Regions from separate parts of the Trichocoleus sp. FACHB-6 genome, predicted to be linked through region 1. Evidence: predicted binding sites of a transcription regulator. Region 1 holds the regulator's gene; each other region holds the start of a gene.
The links. Region 1 encodes NtcA, which controls nitrogen genes in cyanobacteria. Its sites were predicted from a motif close to TTTGTANNNNNNNNTACAAA; they were not measured.

Region 1 (5,472 bases):
TCTGGAACCATTAGGGCGGTTTTTAGAGCAGAAGGATTATCAGTTGGAGCCTGGGGGAGACTATGCCTTTACTATCAGGGCAGAACTTTAGCCAGTGGTCCGTTGATGATTACCAATTCCTGATTCCCAGCCGTAGTGCTTAGTTATTAGTTGTTTGTATTTTTAGGTACCTTTCGATGAGGAGGATGGCGACAATATCATCAATTGGTCGGGGTGGTTCGCGCAATCCTTTGGGGATGAGGCTAGAAAGGCCTTTTGGGGGATACATTTGCCAGTAGCGATCGCGTGCTTCTAGAGTGCTGTAGCGCTCATCTACCATGACTATCGGCAACGATGCAGGTAATTCTGTCTGAAGTTTCTTTTTCCAGGTTTTGGCTGTAGTTTGATCGCCCATTACCAGAGTAGCGATCGCGAATTGTTCGCACAAGTTTTTGATGATTGCGATCGCTTCTGGTGCTGGCACCACCTGATGATAATCCAGTATCAGGTCAAGTCCCATCACGGCTATACCACACTTATCGCGCCCTGGATCGAAACCTAAAATCATTTTAATTGGGAATTAGGAATTGGCAATTGGGAATTGGGAATTGGGAATTGGGGATTACATACTAAAAATTACCTCTCCATTCTGCACGACTACCAAATTCAGTTTCAGCGGCCCTATGAGATATGTATCTTCTGCCACTACCGCCTTGAGATCGATAGGCTGCTTGAACTTTTTTAGCTTCTCAATAAAGCGAATCAGGCTGGTAATTCGACCGTCGCCTACCTGAATTGTATCGTTCAAAATTCCAGCTCGATTGGCTCGGAACTGAGATGCTCCCAAGAGCAGATCGATCTGCTGCCGGATTTGTTGGTCGTTCATAGTTGAAGGGTCGGCAGATGTTGCGGCGATGATATCACCACCACTGAACACAATTTTATTCACTGTCGCGTCTGCAAAGACTTGTACGTCTTTTTCGCCTTGGACGTAGTTGCCAGCCGAGAAAATTCGCACCAGGTAGGGGCGACCATCTTTAATTTGGTTAAGCAGTTGGTCTACCTGGGCTTGGGTAATTTGCACTACGCGCTCATTCACCATCTTGTTGTTATTGTTGTTACCAGGTCGCGTAGCTTTCATTGCTGTGCGATTTGCTTCTCGTAAAAGCTGATCTATAACCTGACGGGCGGCGGCGGGATCGACAATGCGGAAGACACCAAAAGCCAGAACTTGACCGCGCTGGAGCGCGACGTTACCTTGACGCAAGGCTTGATAGGATTGGTAATACTGTTCCAGGTCTGCTACTTCCTGCTCTAGGGCAGCTTGTTGTTTTTCTATTTCCTTGAGGCGAGTTTCGCGCTGGGCAATTACTTGATCTCGTGCGGAAATTTCCTCATCAAGTTGGGCGAGGGCTGTGTCTCGCTTGGCGATTTCTCGATCGCGTTGGTCAATGCTGTTTCTCAGGTTGGAAATTTTTTGATCAAGTTCCGCCAAGGCTTGGTCACGAATGGCAATTTCCCGATCGCGTTCTGTGATGGCTTGGTCAAGCTTGGCAATTTCGCGATCGCGTTGAGTAACTTGGCCCTTGAGTTGGGTAATTTGAGCCTTTACGCGATCGCGCTGCTTGATTAGTTCCTGACGTTCCCCTTGGAGTTGTTGAATTTCCGAACGTAGATTTACCGCTTGTCCAGAAACATTTTCCAGCTGTTGCTGGGTTTTCTCAAAGCTAGCCGCAACGCTTTTAAGTTCGCGCTCTGTCTTACTCAGTTGTGCCTCTGTCTGGGCTTGTCTGCCTAGTGCTGCCGCCAGAGACTTATTAATGGCATCCAGACGCTTCTGGGCGGCTTGCTGCTCGGTGCGGGCTAGTGAGAGTTCGTTTTCAGTTTGTTGTTTCTGGGCTGCAACTTTGGAGAGTTCGCTTTCAGTTTGTTGTTTCTGGGCTACAGTTTCGTCAAGCTCCCGACGAGCGGTTCTGAGTTTTCGCTGAATTTCATCAACTTGAAACACGCCTGTGCGTAACGGCTTGCTGGTGGCAAATAGGATCGTCAGGGTTGAGGCGGAAATCATCAAACCTGTAAGAATTGTAACTAAGACCGCAGTTTTCTTGGGACGCAGATTGAACAGACTCAGCCGCGCTTTTCCCACGCGAGTGCCAATGCGATCGCCCAAGGTGGCGATCGCACCACCCAATACCAAAATCGATAAAATTAAGACCAGCGCACTGGTGGCCATTTTCCAGCTTCAGCTATCACCTCTCAAGCTTAAGCATAAAGGCTTTTTTATGATAGACGCTGGTACTTCAACTATTGATTAACAAAAGCTGACAGTGCAAAAGATGTTTTAGGTGAACTGCTGGCTCAAAGCTACCGGGTTATGAACGGTAATTTTTTTCTTATTGATAGAAATCATTTTCTCGGAGCGTAAATCTCCCAGTAACCGGGTGACTGTAACTCTTGTGGAACCAATTGCTTCTGCGATCGCTTGGTGAGAAAGCTTCAGATCAACTGTAATTCCATTGGGGCCTGGAACGCCAAAATCTCGACAGAGAATCAACAAAAAACTCACCAATCGCGATCCCATATCCCGGTGCGCCAAAGTCTCAATCATCATCTCTGTTTGCAAGATCCGCGATGAAAGCCCCCGCAGCATCAACATCGACAATTCTGGATTATCCTTGAGCGCTTGCTCCACCTGTTCAATTGGTGCTGAAAGCAACTCCACAGGCGTAAATGCTACTGCGTGATAAAATCTGTCTGACCGATTCCCGGTAATCAACGACAGTACGCCAAAGACGCTGTTTTCTCGCAGCAGCGCCACTGTAATTTCTTCCCCAGCTTCGTACACGCGAGACAGCTTCACAGCTCCTTTGAGCAAAAAATATACCCGTTCAGCCGGGTCTCCGGGGAAAAAGATAGTTTTGCCCCGATCAAAGGTTTCCACCACTGGCGGAAACGCCCCACCTCCGATTTGACGGAACACAGCTGCTAACGGTCTATCTTGCGTCACTACCACTTCCTTTATCCTTATTGCTGCCCTAGAAACTCTTCTGGGAATTACAACCGACTGTGAGAAATTTCTGACTTTAGACACTGATAAACTGACTCTTAGGCAGTTTTTTGTGCTGCTTGATACATAATTTTAAAGTTCTTTTATCCTCCAAGTTTTTCCAAGTGCCTCAACCCCACGGCGCAAATCAGACTGTTAAGGAAAATGTCTATATCTTGACAATACCTGTTTGATAAGCTGGGATGCAGTTTGAGTCATGTTGAGTAAGCTTCGATCCGGACGCAAGCTATCTTAATTACCGCCCTAAATCGGATATTCTCTAATATTGCCTTCAAAATTGACATCATGCTAGATTTATCAGGAAAAAATGCCCTAGTTACTGGCATTGCCAACAACCGCTCAATCGCTTGGGGTATTGCCCAGCAGTTACACAAAGCTGGTGCAAATTTGGGAGTTACTTATCTACCAGACGACCGAGGACGCTTTGAGAAGAAAGTCGCCGAATTGGTAGAACCTCTCAACCCCAGTTTGTTTTTACCTTGCGATGTTCAGAATGATGACCAAATTCGTTCTACATTTGATGCCATCCGCGATAAGTGGGGCAGGCTAGATATTTTAATCCATTGTCTTGCTTTTGCCAACAAGGACGATTTATCAGGTGATTTTAGCAACACCACTCGCGCTGGCTTCACCCAAGCTTTGGAAATTAGCACCTACTCGTTAGTTCAACTGGCTGGGGCGGCGAAACCACTGATGACAGAAGGCGGCAGTATTGTCACGCTTACTTATTTGGGCGGCGTTAAGGTGATCCCCAATTACAATGTCATGGGCATTGCTAAGTCTGGCTTGGAAATGAGCGTGCGTTATCTAGCCTCGGAGATGGGGCCTGCTAATATTCGCGTGAATGCAATCTCAGCTGGGCCGATCCGCACTCTAGCATCATCGGCGGTGGGTGGCATTCTGGATATGATCCATCATGTTGAGGAAGTAGCACCACTGCGGCGAACTGTGACTCAGACAGAAGTAGGAAATGCTGCTAGTTTCTTGTGCAGCGACTTGGCAAGTGGGATTACGGGTCAGGTGCTGTATGTAGATGCTGGGTACGAGATTATGGGAATGTGATGTAGGGGCTGGGGATTGGGGACTGGGGAAAGAATCTAACTTACCCCATTCCCTAGCTCGATAGCATAGAATAATAAACTTACTTGTTTCTTGTTAGTGAGCATCTGCTATGCAGACAAGCGATCGCGTTTCCACCACTCCGCACCTTGAACAATTTTTATCACCTCGCACGGCTACGGTTGCACGTAAGACGGGCGAAACTGATGTCTTGGTGACAGTAAACTTAGACGGGAATGGGACTTGCAACGCCAATACGGGCATTCCCTTTTTGGATCATATGCTGCATCAAATTGCCTCTCACGGGCTGATTGATTTGGATGTAGCCGCGAAAGGGGATTTAGAAATTGATGACCACCACACCAACGAAGATGTGGGGATTACGTTGGGAATGGCGTTCGGGAAAGCACTAAGCGATCGCAAGGGAATTGTTCGCTTTGGTAATTTCCTCGCCCCCTTAGATGAGGCTTTGGTGCAGGTGGCGTTAGACTTTTCTGGTCGTCCTCACCTCAGCTATGGCTTACAAATTCCCACCCAGCGAGTCGGGACTTATGACACTCAGCTGGTGCGAGAATTTTTTGTAGCGGTGGTGAATCATAGCCAGATGACGCTGCACATCCGACAGTTGGATGGGATTAATTCGCACCACATTATCGAAGCGACCTTTAAGGCGTTTGCGCGTAGTCTTCGTATGGCTATGGAAATCGATCACCGTCGTGCTGGTACGATTCCCAGTTCCAAAGGGGTTTTGTAGGTTTTCAGGGGATAGTTCAGTTCGGGAGAATTAGCTTAGGTTGCGATCGCGCTTCGCAAGAGTGAACTTTCTCCTGCATCTACTGGGTATTACTTGAGGGGATTGGCAATATAGCCATACTTGTTGCCAATTTTTACTTTCGCCAACCCTTCAGAAAAAGGCAAAGCGCTATCAAATTGCGGCTGGATTACAAACTTTCCAGTTTTATCAACATAGCCCCACTTGCTGCCCCTTTTTACAGATACCAGCCCTTCAGAAAAGTCATAAGTGTTATTAAATTGCGGTGCAATCACAATGTTTCCCGCCTTGTCGATATAACCAATCTGATCTGCGATCGCTATCCCCGCTAGTCCTGTGTAAATGCTACCAGCCCAATGAAATTGGGGCGCAATCACGAAGTCTCCCGTCTTATCGATATAGCCCCATTTGTTGTCAATTGATATCGCCGCTAACCCTTCGGAAAAAGGTTTAGCTTCATCAAATTCTGGTGGAATTACGACCTTCCCTTGCGGATCAATATAGCCCCACTTTGCGCCAATTTTAAAAAGTGCTATTTCTTCGGAAAAAGATTCAGCCGAATCAAATTTCAGGGGGATTACGAACTTGCCACTCT
Region 2 (5,472 bases), on a different contig from region 1:
CTCAACTTTCAAGTCTGGCAAACCTTCAATTTCCATAATTCGCCCCGAAAAGATGTTTTTCTTGTTCTGTTTATCGACAGTCAAAAGACCTTTTTGGATGGCAATATATGGGATAGCATTGACGATATCCCGCAGGGTGATACCGGGTTGCAATTCGCCTTTGAAGCGGACTAAAACAGATTCCGGCATATCCAACGGCATTACGCCCAAAGCTGCTGCAAACGCAACTAACCCGGAACCTGCGGGGAAGGAAATACCCAAGGGAAAGCGGGTGTGGGAGTCACCGCCAGTTCCCACTGTGTCTGGTAACAGCATCCGGTTTAACCAAGAGTGGATGATACCATCGCCGGGACGCAAGGCGACACCGCCACGCTGGGCGATGAAGTCGGGCAGTTCCTTGTGGGTTTTCACGTCCACTGGCTTTGGATAGGCGGCGGTGTGGCAGAAACTCTGCATTACCAAGTCTGCGCTGAAACCCAGACAGGCGAGTTCTTTGAGTTCGTCGCGGGTCATGGGGCCTGTGGTATCTTGAGAACCAACAGTGGTCATTATTGGTTCGCAGGAAGTTCCAGGGCGCACCCCAGCGAGTCCGCAGGCTTTGCCGACCATTTTTTGTGCCAAGGTGTATCCTTTGCCCGTGTCGATGGGTGGGCGAGGACGGATGAAGATGGGGCTTGTTTCTAAACCAAGGGCAACTCGGATTTTATCGGTGAGGGTGCGTCCGATAAGTAGGGGAATGCGTCCTCCGGCGCGTACTTCGTCGGTGATGGTGTCAGGTTTGAGGCTAAAGGTGGAAATAACTTCGCCAGCTTCGTTGGTAATTTCACCTTTGTAGGGATGAATGGTAATTACCATCCCGGTTTCCATCTGGGTGACATCGCACTGGATGGGTAATGCACCTGCATCTTCGGCGGTGTTGAAGAAAATCGGCGCGATCGCACTCCCTAATATATATCCCCCCGCCCGTTTATTTGGTACGAAGGGGATATCATTGCCAATGTGCCACAGCACTGAGTTAATCGCAGATTTGCGCGATGAACCAGTCCCCACTACATCCCCCACATAAGCCACGGGATGCCCTTTTTTCTTTAACTCGGCAATGGTTTCTAAACTTCCCGGTTGCCGAGATTCCAGCATTGCCAAGGCGTGCAAGGGGATATCCGGGCGAGTTGTGGCGTGGGTTGCGGGGGATAAATCGTCGGTGTTCGTTTCTCCCGGCACTTTAAAGACGGTGACGGTAATGGCTTCGGGCAAAGTGGGGCGAGAGGTGAACCACTCAGCCGCCGCCCAAGACTCGATTACTTGTTTGGCGTAGGGATTAGTTTCGGATAATTCCTCTACATCGTGGAAGGCATCATACACCAGCATGATTTTGCTTAAAGCTGTTGCGGCTGCTGATGCCAATTCATCGTCTGATTTAAGTAAATCTATTAACGATTGCACGTTGTAACCGCCTACCATTGTCCCCAGCAACTCGATGGCGTAGATGGGGGAAATTAGGGGGCTTTTGGTTTCGCCTTTGGCAACGGCGGTGAGAAATCCTGCTTTGACGTAAGCTGCGGGATCGACGCCTGGGGGAATGCGATCGCGCAACAATTCCAACAACGTCTCTTCTTCACCAGCTGGCGGATTTTTCAACATTTCGCACAGTTGCGATGTTTGTTCGGCATCCAGGGGTAAAGGGGGAATTCCCAAAGCCGCACGTTCAGCAACGTGTTGACGATAAGATTCAAACATTTTCTAGTCTCCACAAACAATTAAGAGCAAAATTTAGGGGCGAATCGCTTTTAGGTTCTCCGCCTGGAGAATACAATCTCGATACCTGCGCTTCACAGCCACCAGTGAACAGAGAGTGTCGCCGCTACTGCTTGAGACGCAGATCAACATTATTAATTATTGTGAAAAATTGAAATAGGATTTGTACGGATTGCTGCAACTTGGTTGTTCGACGGCAACATTGCACAAAAAAAAAGGCGATCGCTCTCTATCGCCCGCTTACTTCTATAAACCAGGAATCCGTCGTCTTCAGATTTGAAGATTTCGTGCTTAGATCAAATTCTACATCTTTAGGGGGATGAGCGCGATATTTTTCTGTCGAAACGCGATCGCACTTTAATTGCAGACTACTAAATTAAATATCTCTGACAGGCATCTTGCCTACCAGAGATATTTTAATCAGTTTCACCTAATTAGCACACGCTCAATTGCTTCGACTCTGCCTCCAGAAGGCGCATGAGGTTTTCATCGCCTTTAGCTTTGGCTACCTGGATGCGGTGTTCCAGACTGCGCCGGATACTCTCCAAGTGCATTCTAGCGGCTTCATCCATCATTTTTTGACGGTTTTTATCCACTGACAATTTGCACTCCGGTAAATTTACCAATTGTTCAAGATGTTGCCGCTGTAGAGTATCGGTTGTTCCGGTTTTGCCGACGATGTAGGGAACGCCACGATACTTTAAATTAACGATCACATCAGGAACCTGAACGTGTCTGGGATATTGAACTTTATAGCTTTGACCCCGATACTTAGCCAAAATTTCGCCTTCAGTCACTTCCAGCGTGGGTGAGGTGTTTTCATAACTGCTACCGCGATAAGAAAATTTCATAAATTTTGCCTCCAATTAAGTTTCCTAAGTATTTCTTACTAAATGAGGTGGTTGCGAGTACGACATCGCTCTCTAGTTCTATTCTCCAGTGCCGTTGATGGCTCCGAATCCCCATCTGGTAAGAACTAAATATTTTTATTTCTGTATCTATTTTTACATTTTGCTAGCATATCGTCAACGATTAAGATACTTTAAGCAACATTTATAACTTTAGGTAGATACGACACTGAAGTCCTCTATTACCTGGGGACGATAAACTTGGTGCGATTCATCTGGTGATTTGTGGCGTTCCAGATGTCAACAGAAGCGGCTAACTTTCTTTGAAAGGCTAATTATTTTGATGAACTAAGTTTGGTTTTTCACACCACAAGCAGCACAAAAATTTTTACAGTTACAACTTGCAGCCTCATCCCATCTCGATAAGGCTGACAAAGATATCGCTAGTTGATGATTATATTTCAAAGAATGCGATCGCGCTCTCTAAAGTTGAAATCTTCCTAAGCTGACAAGTCGCGCAGGAAGTAGAAGTGATCGCTCCTCCAATCACTACCCTTAACTCGCCCTAAATAACCTGTTAAAGGCGAGGAAAGTTCTACAAGTAAATCGTGAACTTGCAGCTCATCTAGCTTAGAGTTTGGCTCTTTGGCAAACACAGCATTGTAGTGAACGCGGATTTCGACTGTCAAGTGTTCACTTCCTGGCTCACCAAGCTGCTTAACTGCTTCAACAATCTGCGATCGCAACTTGATTTCTTGGTTAACTTTGTCGATGTAACTATCTAGTTTATCGTCAGCCAATCCAAAGGGAGCTTGCTGCAAGCACAGCTTAAGCTCTAGCAAATCTATAGAGTTTTTGTACTGTGCTTGGAGTTCAACCAGTCTTTGCAACGTTTCAGGTCTCATGGCATTCATTTGATTTTCAATAGCTGCTTGAAGAGCTGGAGGAGTTAAAGGGCCAGCGGCAACAATTAACTTGATTGCATGGTCAAATTCAGCTTTACCTAGATGGGTATGACCGAGATGGATTAGCTGAGCCGTTACGCTATTCGGTACACTTTCTTTTTTACTGGCTTTGCATTCGCCAACTACTGGATAGGGTTTTTCACAGTAAAAATCTATTCCTCCAGCGCCTCCTGTAGCCTGTGGATCGAGGCTAGCTTTTGGGTTGCTGTTAGAATTTGTGAAACCTAGCTTTATTAAGCTCCTTCGGACTAATTTTTCAAATTCTTGACCCTCGCTGGAATTCCCTACTTCTGCAATTTTCTGAATCCAAGCCAAATCTGAATCTATTCGCTTTGCAGTTTGATTACTACTCCAGCCCAGAAATATTCTTATACTCTGGTCTAGTTCCTCGGCTGCTGGGTTTGTGGCTGATAAAAGAGCGATCGCATTCTGCAACTCTTCCAATTCTGGATGCAGTGGAGGCTGTCTGTGTTCTAGCTGCTGGCGGCGTTGGGTGAAGATGCGATCGCTCAATACAGGCGAAGATTCAGTAACATTCAGGAGATTCGGTAAAGAAACATAATTACCCTTTGGATTTACTGGAACTTCAATCGGTTGATGTAGCGGATAAACTCGCAAATAAGTCATAAAAATATAAGGACGTTGAGACAGAATTTGCTGCAATGCTTCTGTTGTCCAAATTGTCAACCGCGACAAAGCTTCTAACCCTTCAGAATTATCTATAATTTGGCACAATTCGCACCTAGCCCAAGCTTTAATAGTGATTGTTTCAGAATTTAACTGGGCAAATGCAGTTTGAGCAATAGATAAAAAATTCGGGCGATAGTGTTGCTCTATTGGTAGCAAGTTAATCGAAGCATCAGCAGGATACAGAGCAAATTGTCGCCCCGGATCAATGAATGTCCGAGGCGTAGCTGCGATCGCTCTCCCTTGAATTAATGCTTCAATCTCTGGCGCTGGTAGTCTTAAGGCAGTATCAAGGTTAACAGAATTTACTGGCGACATACTTCATCTTATGGTTGAAATTGAGTTAATAACCAAGCCACAACTTGAGAGTGTGCCATTTGACGACTGCGCCGCAAAGTCTCTTCTAATACTGCCATCTCTAAACCTGGTAATATTTGAGATTGAGTAATTCTTCTACTACCACCACTAGGAATTATTTCAAAGGCAATTATTTCGGCTTGTTGCACATCGACTATCCAATATTCAGATACTTTTATATCTTCATAAAGTAAGCGTTTTTCGCCTTTGTCATCAGCTAGGGTACTGTCAGAAATTTCAATAGCTATATCTGGCGGTGGAGTAAGGTCAAGATTAGCGATCGCTGTTCCTGTCGGTACCATTCGCGCCCGTTCTCCGATGTAGTAAGATACATCAGGTTGGCACTCTCGAACACCTGTTTTCCGGTAGCTACAGTTATCTAAGCAATTCAGTGGAATGTTTTTGAGAGCGGCGAATAAGGTGACAGCAATAGCAATAATCCCATTATCTTTTGCATGATCAGGGCCTACTGACATAGTTTCAATCCTCATTCGTCCATTGTAGTAGTAGCCTTTAGCTTTTTGATAAGCTGGGTCTTCAACGGTTTGGATAAATTCATCCCATGTAGCTACAACCCAAATATCAGTCGGTAGTTTTGTCCGCATGGTACTCATAAATTTCTCTGTTGCACTCAACTTATATAGCAATCCTATTTGAGTTGTGAGATGCTAGACCTTCAGATCCCCGACTTCTTAGAGAAGTCGGGGATCTTGCCTTCACGAAACATTTAGGACTGCTATAGCCAGGACATCAAGCATTAATTTTGTTGAGTAAGGTGTCGATTCCCTCTTCTATGTTGTCTGATTTAGATACATCAGCCATCATAGATTCCTCTGAAACTACGGGTTCTTCTTCAATCA
Region 3 (5,472 bases), on a different contig from region 1:
TTTCATTAGCGTGATAAACCAGGATTTGTTGACCTGCTTCTACAGTTACCTGCCAACCGCGTATTAGGATTCTAGGACAAGCTACATTGCGATCGCCCAAACCTAGACAACCATCCCAATTCTTTTGTTCAGCCTTGAGGACGCGCAGTTGGGAAACTGCCAACCTGGTTTGTCGGGAAGCCCTCTGCAACACAGCATCTTTAACCGGGTTTGGCAAACTAGCTGTCTGATCCAGCTTGACGATAGAACCGCTGGAATTAGTACGATAAACCCAGCGTTGTTGATTGGCTTCTACAATCACCTGCCAACCTTCTACAGTTGCTTGAGAACAGAGAATGTTAGGCTCATATAGGCCTAGACAGCCATCAGACCATGTTTTTTTGTCAGCTTGGACGATACGGACTTGATCGGTTGTCAAATTTAACCGCTTGGCTGCGTCCTGTTTTACAGGGGGGGCAACGGATTGGGGTAAATTTCCAGGTAAGTTGGTGACAGGATTGGAGTTTTCTTGGCGCACAGTTATTCCGGTGTTATCGGTGCGATAAACCCAAGTTTTACTACCGTCAGTCACAACAACGCGCCAACCTGGGACTATAACTGCGGCACATAATTCAGCAGCAGTGCCAAGTCCCAAACAGCCATCTGTCCACTTCTGGCGACTAGACTCTTTAATGCTGAATTTTTGAACATTAATGCCAGTTTGACGCGACAAATCGACAAGGACAGCATTGGCGACGCGAGGGGGTAAGCGATCGCTTTGTTGCTGCTTGAGAAAAGCTTCCCCGCCAGGTAAGCTTTGGGCGACGCTAACATCTTTCACTTTGACGAGTTTAGCGCTAGACTCAGAAAGTGCTGCTGGAGCAGCAAAAGCTGCTTGCAACAGCGTCATACTAGCGCCCAAGGACAAAATGCCAGTTAGCATCACGGCAAGTGTTTGACTTCTGGTTACTGGTATGGAGTGATTTTGGAAAATGCGTTTCATCAGAACCTCAAAAATTTTCTAATTCTATTGGAGAGCGCACTAATTGAAACGAGCGGCACTCCTAGGGTTATTTGTTGCGTGTAGCAGACAATAGGCTAGACGCTGCTATCCTGCTAGTTGGTTCCAGGCTTAGCAGCAATAGCTTGCTTATAGAGAATTAAGAAATATGACTTTGTTAGTAGTCGCTACGGGAAATCCAGGCAAGCTGCGGGAGATGCAGACATATCTAGCTGGATTGGACTGGGAATTGACGCTGAAGCCGGATGAATTGGAGATTGAGGAGACGGGTGGCACCTTCATGGCTAATGCTTGCCTGAAGGCTTCTCAGGTGGCACTGGCGACTGGAGAATGGGCGATCGCAGATGATTCTGGTTTGGAAGTGGATGCCTTAGATGGCGCACCGGGTATCTATTCGGCTCGTTACGGAAAAACTGACCCAGAGCGAATTGAACGCTTGCTCAACGAGTTAGGTAATGAACTGAATCGGGAAGCTCAATTTGCGTGCGCGATCGCCATTGCTCGTCCTGATGGTGCGATAGCGATCGCTACTGAGGGGGTTTGCCGGGGCGAAATCCTCCACTCCCCTCGCGGTACTGGCGGTTTCGGCTACGATCCAATTTTCTTCGTCCCACAACAGCAAATGACCTTTGCAGAAATGTCCCCAGATTTGAAGCGTCAGTGGAGTCATCGGGGACAAGCCTTTAAAATTTTGTTACCCCAGCTTCAAGATATTAAATTTTAGATTTTGCGGAGGCGAAGCAGTTTCCTCGCCTCCGATGATTTTAGATTCAAGAACAATCTAAAATCACGCGATATTTTGGGAAGAACAGGAGGTTGCGCGAAGAACCAGTAATGGTTCAACTCCCTCATCAATCTCCCCAAAAATCGCTTCAAAATCTAAAATCCAAAATCGTTAAACTGCTTCCAGATTCTTTTCTCCCGTGCGAATCCGGATCACTTGTTCAACCGGGCTGACAAAAATCTTACCATCGCCAATTTCACCGGTTCGGGCGGCGGCGATGATTTTTTCAATTACCATATCAACCTGGGAATCCTCAACAACGATCTCGACTTTGAGTTTTTGCAGAAACTCAACCGTGTACTCAGAACCGCGATAGCGTTCAGTCATTCCTTTCTGCCGTCCAAATCCTCGGACTTCAGAAACCGTCATTCCCACAATCCCCGCATTAACCAGCGAGATTTTAACTTCGTCGAGTTTGAATGGCCGGATAATCGCTTCTACTTTTTTCAAGCTCTTTACTCCTCAGTTTGTTGTGATTTTCGTGTATCTGTACAACCAATTTGTACAACCAAAAGTATCAGTGTGCGGCGGCTATTTTTTATCACTGCTCAAACAAAGATTTTGTATTCTATGATACATATGTTTGGGAGCGATTGTTCTGAGAAACAATCGTGCTGTAACGGCTGCTTTGCCGCGAAGCGATCGCTCTGATTGTAGTAGTATTTCGGCACAGCGCTTTTTTAACCTGTTAATACCCAACCCCCATGACTCAGGAGTTAATATATCGGGTTAAAAAGAGCAATGTTCCTTTAGCCTCAATGCACACTTTATCAAAACAGGTAGATCCTTCTCAATGTCTGTCCATTACAAGCTAAAGGGTGAATTGGCGATGCAAGCTTAACGACTATTATTATTTAGAAGCGGGCGCACAATCAAAAAGCCCGTACCAAACGCCGTCGCCACGATGAGAAAGATGACCAGCAATAACCACCACCCACTAACGTCTGGGGAACGTTCTGGTGGGGTTGGGCGGCGATACCTACCTTCTTCGTGTTCTATAACCAAGTTTTCAGGAAAGGTAGATGAGATTGGTTCAGGTTTGGGAGGAGAGGGTAAGACTTCGACGGATCTCTCCACGCCAGCAGGACGAGGAGGACGCGGTTGCGAACGCCGCTTAGGTGATTTTTCGCTTTCTCTAGTCCGAACTTCCGGTTCGACTAGAGGCGGAATGAAATCAACTCGGTTCCCGGTGGAAAGGGAATCTACCACATGTTGGGCGTGCAAAGAAACTTGGGCAACTTTTTCTATTTCTTGTCGCAGTTGTTGATTTTCTTGGGCTAACTGCTGATTTTGGGTATTCAGCGAGTCTAGCATCGCTTGCGCTGCTTGCAATTCAGCAGAGAGTTCCTTGTAAACGGAAATTGGCACAGACGGGCGATAGGCTGTGGATGGATGGGAGGACTGCTCTGGGAAATGAGCAGTTTGCATGGGCGATCTGGTAGTAGGATTGGACATTATTGGTTTAGCCTAAGTTCTGTAAGGCAACAATAGTGTAAAATTGCGCGACTCTGACAGCCATTTTTTAACAAATTTGCTCTAGTTACAACCACACAAGCCTGTAAATTTAGAAATTTTAGATTGTCAACCCGAAAGTGTCTAGACTCAGGGTGTATTTTCTTGCAGGAGGGGAAAAAAGTGTCCTACGGGGCCCTGACCTTGACCAATGGCTAAAGAGTATCTTAATGCAGTGGTGACGTAATCTTTGGCTTTTTGTACCGCAGATAAGCGATCGCACCCTAGAGCTAGATTAGCAGCGATCGCAGCTGCCAGAGTACAACCCGTCCCATGAGTATTGCTGGTATCCACCACCGCCGTTTTCAAAGTTTCCAATTTGTGACCATCAAACCAGACATCAACGCCGCGTAAATTTCCCTGCATTCCTCCTCCCTTGACCAATACAGCCTTTGCTCCCAGCTGATGGATGCGTTGGGCAGCAGCCCGCATATCATCTAGAGTATGAAGCTGCAAACCGCTCAGTAGTTGAGCCTCGTAACGGTTCGGTGTCACAATCGTTGCCTTGGGGATCAAGACATTCTGTAAAGTTGCCATAGCCTCATCGTTAATCAATACAGCGCCCGTGCGCGATACCATTACCGGATCTACCACTAAATTATTAAGTTTCAGAACTTCCACCTGCTGCGCCACAGCCGCGATAATTTCCGCTGTGAGCAACATCCCCGTTTTCACTGCTTGCACGCCGATATCCGTCACCACAGCCTCAATCTGAGCGACAACCGCATCTACTGGTAGAGCATCAACCCGCGTCACCAAGACCGTATTCTGAGCCGTCACGCAAGTTATAGCACTGGTGCCATGAACGCAGTGAAAGGCAAACGTTCGTAAATCAGCTTGAATCCCCGCACCGCCGCCGCTATCGGAACCAGCGATGGTGAGAGCAACAGGAACGCTTGATTTGTCTATAACACTCATATTAGAAATTGGTAATTGGTAAAAAGGTAATTGGGGCAATCAAGTACATCGTAAGTAGCATTCATTACCTGTTACCTATTACTTGTTACCTCATATTGCAATTAAATTGACCCGATTTCGCCTAAAAATATAGATTGTGCAAATAGCTAAACCTACAGCGCTCTTGGCAGTGTCCAAGAATGCCGCATCCTGCTAATAAATTGCCCACCAATTATTAAAAATTAAAAATAAAGCATTAAAAATGAAAATTTTTAATCTTTAATTTTTAATTTTTAATTCCTCTAACGTTGTGGTGGACGGCGTCTGCGGAGAAAGTCTGGAATATCCAATCCAGAGCCAGCTTCTGGTCTAGGCTCATAAGTAGGCGTGGGTGGAGGAACTGGTGTTGGTGCCACTGGGCGCTGCGGTTGTCTGGGAGTGCGCGTTTCTCTCGCTGCTGGTGTGGACTGAACTTCTCCACTAAATCCCGTAGCAATAACGGTAATTCTCACCTCGCCTTGCAGCCTGTCATCAATCACAGCTCCAAAGATGATATTAGCGTTGGGATCGACAACCTCATAGATTGTTTCCGCTGCGGCGTTCACCTCGTGTAGCGTCAAGTCGCTGCCGCCTGTAATGTTAAATACTACACCTCTAGCTCCTTCAATCGAGGACTCTAGCAAGGGGGAAGAAATTGCGGCAACTGCGGCTTCTCTGGCTCTTGATTTCCCAGAGCCAACACCGATTCCCATCATTGCCGATCCCGCATCTGCCATCACTGCGCGCACATCGGCAAAGTCAACATTTACCAGGCCGGGGATAGTAATAATATCAGATATCCCTTGCACACCCTGGCGCAGGATGTCATCTGCCATTAAAAAGGCTTCTTGTACTGGGGTTTGTTCTTGAATTACCGACAACAGCTTATTGTTGGGGATCACGATTAGGGTGTCCACCCGACTTTGCAAAGCGGCAATGCCTTCATCTGCCTGAGAAGTGCGGCGGCGTCCCTCGAAGGTGAAAGGACGAGTGACAACACCCACCGTCAATGCTCCCATTTCTTTAGCCACTTCCGCGACAACCGGGGCGGCACCAGTACCGGTACCGCCGCCCATACCAGCGGTGATGAACACCAAATCGGTGTTTTCTAGGGCATGAGCGATTTCGTCCCGCGATTCTTCTGCTGCCTTTTGCCCAATGGCAGGATTGCCGCCAGCACCCAAACCTCGTGTCAATTTTTGTCCCATTTGCAAGCGTCTGGGGGCTAACGAGTGCGATA

Region 2: the regulator NtcA is predicted to act here: its motif matches at 2,747-2,766, upstream of H6F66_RS02780 (DUF4278 domain-containing protein).
Region 3: the regulator NtcA is predicted to act here: its motif matches at 2,345-2,364, upstream of H6F66_RS24805 (P-II family nitrogen regulator).

What each region holds. Positions count from the first base shown of each region.
Region 1 is NZ_JACJOY010000023.1:31,775-37,246, forward strand. Features, by position in the region: gene H6F66_RS04300 (DUF3146 family protein) at 1-91, shown strand, start outside; gene H6F66_RS04305 (pre-16S rRNA-processing nuclease YqgF) at 140-547, opposite strand; gene H6F66_RS04310 (DUF3084 domain-containing protein) at 602-2,212, opposite strand; gene ntcA (global nitrogen regulator NtcA) at 2,321-2,992, opposite strand; gene fabI (enoyl-ACP reductase FabI) at 3,332-4,108, shown strand; gene hisB (imidazoleglycerol-phosphate dehydratase HisB) at 4,218-4,859, shown strand; gene H6F66_RS04330 (WG repeat-containing protein) at 4,949-5,472, opposite strand, start outside.
Region 2 is NZ_JACJOY010000016.1:17,223-22,694, reverse strand. Features, by position in the region: gene acnB (bifunctional aconitate hydratase 2/2-methylisocitrate dehydratase) at 1-1,737, opposite strand, end outside; gene H6F66_RS02780 (DUF4278 domain-containing protein) at 2,190-2,606, opposite strand; gene H6F66_RS02775 (DUF1802 family protein) at 3,104-4,573, opposite strand; gene H6F66_RS02770 (Uma2 family endonuclease) at 4,582-5,226, opposite strand; gene H6F66_RS02765 (P-loop NTPase fold protein) at 5,363-5,472, opposite strand, start outside.
Region 3 is NZ_JACJOY010000121.1:95,314-100,785, reverse strand. Features, by position in the region: gene H6F66_RS24815 (hypothetical protein) at 1-982, opposite strand, end outside; gene rdgB (RdgB/HAM1 family non-canonical purine NTP pyrophosphatase) at 1,149-1,724, shown strand; gene H6F66_RS24805 (P-II family nitrogen regulator) at 1,896-2,234, opposite strand; gene H6F66_RS24800 (hypothetical protein) at 2,622-3,212, opposite strand; gene thiD (bifunctional hydroxymethylpyrimidine kinase/phosphomethylpyrimidine kinase) at 3,387-4,214, opposite strand; gene ftsZ (cell division protein FtsZ) at 4,496-5,472, opposite strand, start outside.